DNA from 3 places in the Cupriavidus sp. H19C3 genome. Region 1 is predicted to be linked to each of the others. Evidence: predicted binding sites of a transcription regulator. Region 1 holds the regulator's gene; each other region holds the start of a gene.
What was found. The regulator HrcA, encoded in region 1, represses chaperone genes, less so after heat shock. The targets are predictions, from matches to a motif close to TTAGCACTCNNNNNNNNNGAGTGCTAA.

Region 1 (2,268 bases):
CAGCGCCGAGATATAGGCCGGATGGTCGTGGAAATGCTTGACCAGGCGCAGTTCGGGCTGGTTGCGCCACTGCCGCAGCACGCGGAACACCTCGTCGAACGCGGTCGCCGTGGTGGTACCGGAAAACTGCGGATACAGCGGCAGCAGCAGGATCTGTTCGGTCCCCTGCCGGCGCAGCGCCTCCAGCACCGAGGCGATGGATGGATTGCCGTAACGCATCGCGCAGGCCACCGTGACCTCGTGTCCGAGCTGGTTCAGGCATTGCTGCAGGGCATGGGCCTGACGCTCGGTATAGACCAGCAACGGCGAGCCGGTCATATGCGCCTCGCGCAGCCAGATCGATTCGTACTTGAGCGCCGAGGCGCGCGAACGGATGGGCAGGATCACCCCATGCAGGAGCGGCAGCCAGGCGATGCGCGGGATCTCGACCACGCGCGGATCGCCGAGGAATTCGGCCAGATAGCGGCCGACCGCCTTGGGCGTGGGGGCATCGGGTGTGCCCAGGTTGATGAGCAGGATGGCTGTGCGCGGCGCCTGGCCGTGCTGGTACGTCGGTTCAGGGGAAAACGTCATCCGTTCTGGATTCTAGTTTTGGCTGAGCGCGCTGGAGAGCAGCCGCGCCGTGATATCGACAATGGGAATGACGCGCTCGTAGGCCATGCGCGTGGGGCCGATCACGCCGAGCGTGCCGACGATCTGGCCGTCCACCCCGTACGGCGCGGTGATCACGGCCATGTCCTCGATCGGCACCAGCTGGCTCTCGCCGCCGATAAAGATCTGCACACCCTGGGCATGGCTGGAGACATCGAGCAGCTGCAGCAGGTTGGTCTTGTGCTCGAACACGTCGAACAGCCGGCGCAGCTTGTCCATGCTGGATGCGAGGTCTTCCACTTCGAGCAGCTTGCGCTCGCCCGAGATGAAAACCTGATCGTCCTCGTCGGCCATGGCGCTGCTGCCCGCCTCCACCGCCGCCTGCATCAGGGCCGACATGTCGCGGCGCAGGTCCTGCAGTTCCAGCCGCAGATGGTCGCGCACGGCGTCGAAGCTCATGCCGGCATAGTGGGTATTGAAGAAATTGGCGGCCTCGATCAGCTGGGCCGGCGTGTACGGCCGTTCCGTCTGGATGATGCGGTTCTGCACGTCCCCTTCCGGGCTGACGATGATCAGCAGGATGCGCTTGTCGGACAACCGCATGAATTCCACTTGCCGGAACGACTGCGTGCGGCGCGGGGTCATGATCACGCCGGCAAAGCGCGACAGGTTGGACAGCGTGTGCGCGGCACTGGTGATCATGCGCTGGGGGGTCTGCTGCTGGCCCGCGAGCTGGCCCTGGATCTGGCCGGCCAGCTGCGACAGTTCGGCCGACAGCTCGGGCGCGCTGTCGAGCGAGCGCGCCGTCAGCATGGTATCGACGAACAGGCGGTAACCGCGCGGCGTGGGCACGCGCCCGGCCGAGGTATGGGGACTGGCGATAAAGCCCATCTCCTCAAGATCGGACATCACGTTGCGAATGGTCGCCGGCGACAGGTCGAGGCCCGAGTACCTGGAGAGGGTGCGTGACCCCACGGGCTGGCCCTCGGCGATGTACCGCTCGATCAGCGTCTTCAGGAGGGTTTTTGAACGTTCGTCCATAATGCCCAGATTCTAATCAAGTTTTCCCGCTTCGGGCGGCGCGGACCCGAAGCCGGCCGGTTGCTGACAATCCTCATATCGGTATGGTCTAATCCCGCCATGTCCGTCCCCCCCAAGACCCCCGCGCCGCGCGCGCCGTTCAAGACCGTCGCCCTGGTGGGCCGGCACTCGACCGCCGGCATCGAAGGCCCGCTGGAGGAGATTGCCTCCTGCATCGCCCGCAGCGGCCAGGACGTGGTGTTCGAACGCGAGACCGCGCAGGCCACCGGCCTGACCGGCTATCCGGCCCTGACGCCCGAAGAGATCGGCCGCGCCGCCGATGTGGCCGTGGTGCTAGGCGGCGACGGCACGCTGCTGGGCATCGCACGCCAGCTGGCCGGCGCCGGCGTGCCCGTGATCGGCGTCAACCATGGGCGCCTCGGCTTCATGACCGACATTCCGCTCGAGGATGTGAGCGCGGTGCTGCCCGCCATGCTGGCCGGCCGCTACGAGGCCGAGACCCGCATGCTGCTGGAGTCGCGCGTGGTGCGCGACGACGACATCATCTTTACCGCGCTGGCGCTCAATGACGTGGTGGTCAACCGCTCGGGCATTTCCGGCATGGTGGAACTGGCGGTGTCGGTGGACGGGTACTTC
Region 2 (2,268 bases), 420 kb from region 1:
CTCTTGCAGCTTTTCACGGTCGTAGTCCGAGGTGGCTTCCTCGATCTGGGCGCGGATCTGCTTCACGCGGCCTTCGATGGCCGATGCGTCGCCGGCACCGTCGATGATGATGGTGTTTTCCTTGCCGATCTCGATGCGCTTGGCCTGGCCCAGGTCCTGCAGCGTGGCCTTCTCGAGGGTCAGACCCACTTCCTCGGCGATCACGGTGCCGCCGGTCAGGATGGCGATGTCTTCCAGCATGGCCTTGCGGCGGTCGCCGAAGCCCGGAGCCTTGACGGCGGCGGTCTTCAGGATGCCACGGATGTTGTTGACCACCAGGGTCGCCAGGGCTTCGCCCTCGACGTCTTCAGCGATGATCAGCAGCGGGCGGCCAGCCTTGGCCACTTGCTCCAGCACCGGCAGCAGGTCGCGGATGTTCGAGATCTTCTTGTCGAACAGCAGCACGAACGGGCTGTCCAGGGCAACCACCTGCTTCTCGGGGTTGTTGATGAAGTACGGCGACAGGTAGCCACGGTCGAACTGCATGCCTTCCACGACTTCGAGCTCGTCGGCCAGCGACTTGCCGTCTTCCACGGTGATCACGCCTTCCTTGCCGACCTTGTCCATGGCCTCGGCGATGCGCTCGCCGATCGAGGTGTCGCTGTTGGCCGAGATGGCGCCAACCTGGGCGATTTCCTTGCTGGTGGTGGTGGGCTTGCTGATCTTCTTCAGCTCTTCCACGGCGGCGCCGACAGCCTTGTCGATACCGCGCTTCAGGTCCATCGGGTTCATGCCGGCGGCAACGAACTTCATGCCTTCGCGCACGATCGACTGGGCCAGCACGGTCGCGGTGGTGGTACCGTCACCGGCGTTGTCGCTGGTCTTGGAAGCCACTTCCTTGACCATTTGCGCGCCCATGTTCTGCAGCTTGTCCTTGAGCTCGATTTCCTTGGCCACGGACACACCGTCCTTGGTCACGGTCGGGCCGCCGAAGCTGCGCTCCAGCACCACGTTACGGCCCTTCGGACCCAGGGTCACCTTAACCGCGTTGGCGAGGATGTTCACGCCTTCGACCATCTTGGCACGGGCGGCGTCGCCGAACACTACGTCTTTTGCTGCCATGTTCTGAATCTCCTGAATGCTGTACGGGGTAGACGCGGATTACTTGTTGACCACGGCCATGATGTCTTCTTCGCGCATGACCAGCAGTTCCTGGCCATCCACCTTCACGCCCTGGCCGGCATACTTGCCGAACAGCACGCGGTCACCCACCTTCACGTCGAGAGCGATCGCATTGCCCTTGTCGTCGCGCTTGCCCGGGCCGATGGCCAGCACTTCGCCCTGGTCGGGCTTCTCTGCGGCGTTATCGGGAATCACGATGCCGGACGCGGTCTTGGTTTCGTTGTCCAGACGCTTCACGATCACACGGTCGTGCAAAGGACGCAGATTCATACTGACTCCTAGTACAAAAAGTGAGTTTTGTTTCGCAAATGGCCGTCCGTCCCGTCTTAGCAGTCGGGGCGGCCATCAAGGTTTGATCGGAAGATCAGAAGTTATCGGTACGTCACAATCGTACCTGCGGGGAGAGCTGTTAGCACTCAAGCCCGGCGAGTGCTAATTATAGGGACGGGGTATTTCGTTTTCAAGGCGGCAACTTGATACGGGTTTTCCCTTAGTTACCGATTTTTTTTTGCAAGGAATGGCCCGGGCCGGGTGCCGGGCGCTCCGGCACGGCTTCAATAGGACAGCGAAGGGTGCCAGTCGCCGCGGCCTTCGGGCGTGTAGTCGAGCAGGTTCCAGAGCGGCCACACCGGATCGACATGGCGCGGGTCCTGGCCCGGGTCGCATGGCGTGAACATCAGTTCGGTACCGTAGAAATGGCGCAGCTCGCCGCCGCGGCGCGTGAACACGTTGAGCATCGGCGTCTGCCGGCCCTCGGCGTCTTCGCCGTGATAGTCGGCGTTGTAGGTGTTGCGCGCCGAGGACAGCAGCCGCATGCGGGTCCAGCCGCGCTGCCGGGCGTATGCGGTGAGGCGCTCGATCGGCGAGCGCGCCACCACCGCAAAGCCCATGCGCTGCTGCGCGCGCGGCACGGCGCCGTCGAGCGCATCGAGGATCGAGGTGCAGGACGGGCAGGCCTGCTTCATGGCGGGGCCGTACATCAGGCTGTACAGCACCAGCGTGTCCTGTCCCGGCGCAAACAGCTCGGACAGGCGCACCTGGCCGGGTGCGCCGGGCATGGCCTGGTCGAACACGTAGTCGGTGGCGAGCAGCCCGCCCGGCGGCAGC
Region 3 (2,268 bases), 2.0 Mb from region 1:
GTAGATAAAGCGCCGGCCGTCGGTGGGATCGCCGCCCAGCAGCATCACGCGGGACGGCTCGGAGGCGGTCAGCGTGACGGGCTCGCCCGGGGTCAGTACGACCAGATGCTCGCTGGGCACAGGCTCGGCCGGCTGGTTGCCGGCTGCGAGCGCGATGTTGCCGTCGACGGCGTAGATGCCGCGCTGGACATGCTCCGCCGGAATCTCCAGGCTCGCGCCCGCTTCCATTTCGAGCGCCACATAGAGCGTGCGGCTGTAGACGCGCACCGGCGCCTCGGCACCGAACGCATCGCCGGCGATCACCGTCATCCGCACGCCCGGCAGCTCGATGCGCGGCAGGGTCGCGCCCGGGTGGTGGTGAAACGACGGCGCGTCGTTCTCATGCGCCTGCGGCAGTGCCACCCAGGTCTGGATGCCGTGGAGGCGCGGGCCGGCTTCGCGCGCGGCCTCTGGCGAGCGTTCGGAATGGGTGATGCCGCGGCCCGCGGTCATCCAGTTCACGTCGCCGGGCCGGATTACCTGCTCGCTGCCCAGGCTGTCCCGGTGCATGATCTCGCCCTCGAACAGATAGGTCACGGTGGCCAGGCCGATATGAGGATGCGGGCGCACGTCGATGCCGTGGCCCGGTGCCATCGTCACCGGCCCCATATGATCGAAGAAGATGAACGGCCCTACGGTTTGGGCCGTGGCGGCTGGCAGCAGGCGCCGGACGGTGATATCGCCGAGGTCACGGACATGGGGTTTGAGCAGGTGTTCGATAACAGACATTGAAGAGACTCCAGTGCGGTAAAGATGCCGCAAAACAACTTTAGTGTAGCGAATTGCGCAATACAGAATCTCGATTTCACGACGAAACCCGATGGGCGCGGGCCCCTCTAATCCTCTTGTGAGCGATCACCTCGCCGCGCGCGCCGAGCGGACGCGCCCGACGGGTCCCACAAAGCTATTTAAAATAGGAAAGCAATGGTCCGGAACTATCGACCCCATTGACGCTCCAACTTAGCACTCGTCCGGCATGAGTGCTAATATCTGTTGCAATGCTGTAGCAAACCCAATGTGGATTTGGCTACACCCGGCAACATACCGCCGGATGCGAAAGGAGTCATAGTGAACGCAGTCCTGTCTGCTGATCAATCTGTTATGGGTACGATGACCGGTACGATGACCGGTGCGATGACTGATGCGACCGGTGCAGCGAAGACCAGGTCCCCCAGCCGGCTGCCCGCCCCGGTTCCGTCGAACCCGATAGGCGCCGGCTTTGCGCTGACGCTGCCTGGCAATCTGGGCAACCTGGACGCGTATATCCAGGCCGTGCATCGCATCCCCATGCTCACCCCCGAGGAAGAGCAATCGTTGGCGCGCGAGCTGCGCGACCATGAGTCGGTCGATGCTGCCCGTCGCCTGGTGATGTCCCACCTGCGCCTGGTGGTGTCGATCGCGCGCCAGTACCTCGGCTATGGCCTGCCGCACGCGGACCTGATCCAGGAAGGCAATATCGGCCTGATGAAGGCGGTGAAGCGCTTCGATCCCGATCAGGGTGTGCGACTGGTGTCATACGCGATCCACTGGATCAAGGCCGAGATCCACGAGTACGTGCTGAAGAACTGGCGCATGGTCAAGGTGGCCACCACCAAGGCCCAGCGCAAGCTGTTCTTCAACCTGCGCAGCCACAAGCAGGGCGCCCATACCTTCACGCCCGAACAGGTGGAAGCCGTTGCGCGCGAGCTCAACGTCAAGCCCGAGGAAGTGATGGAGATGGAAACCCGCCTGTCCGGCGGCGACCTCGCGCTGGAAGGTCAGATCGACGACGGCGAGGAAGAATTCGCGCCGATCGCATACCTGGCCGACAACCACAACGAGCCGACCCGCGTGCTCGAGGCCAAGCGCCAGGACCGCATGCAGGTAGAAGGGCTGGAAGACGCCCTGACGCGTCTCGACCCGCGCAGCCGCCGCATCATCGAGGCGCGCTGGCTGCAGGTCAACGACGACGGCTCCGGTGGCGCCACGCTGCACGAGCTGGCTGACGAGTTCGGCGTATCGGCCGAGCGCATTCGCCAGATCGAGGTGGCGGCCATGAAGAAGATGAAGGGCGCGCTGCAGGCTTTCGCCTGATCGCGGCATCCCGCCCTGGCGCTGCGCCAGTAAAAAAGCCGGTCTTCGGACCGGCTTTTTCTTTTCCTGGCTGGCTCGGGCGTTACGACAGCAGTTGCTTGAGGTCGTGAGCGATCGGCTCGGGACCCTGCCCGTGGCGGATAAACAGCCGCAGCT

Region 2: a site for HrcA is predicted at 1,571-1,597, ahead of groES (co-chaperone GroES). Genes of this name have one in related genera too.
Region 3: a site for HrcA is predicted at 1,000-1,026, ahead of rpoH (RNA polymerase sigma factor RpoH). Genes of this name have one in related genera too.

Annotation. Positions count from the first base shown of each region.
Region 1 is NZ_CP184985.1:116,832-119,099, reverse strand. Features, by position in the region: gene hemH (ferrochelatase) at 1-573, opposite strand, end outside; gene hrcA (heat-inducible transcriptional repressor HrcA) at 586-1,632, opposite strand; gene DFLDMN_RS00495 (NAD kinase) at 1,732-2,268, shown strand, end outside.
Region 2 is NZ_CP184985.1:3,934,726-3,936,993, reverse strand. Features, by position in the region: gene groL (chaperonin GroEL) at 1-1,101, opposite strand, end outside; gene groES (co-chaperone GroES) at 1,141-1,431, opposite strand; gene DFLDMN_RS18180 (DUF899 family protein) at 1,716-2,268, opposite strand, start outside.
Region 3 is NZ_CP184985.1:2,363,664-2,365,931, forward strand. Features, by position in the region: gene DFLDMN_RS10945 (pirin family protein) at 1-768, opposite strand, end outside; gene rpoH (RNA polymerase sigma factor RpoH) at 1,174-2,112, shown strand; gene DFLDMN_RS10955 (SCO family protein) at 2,195-2,268, opposite strand, start outside.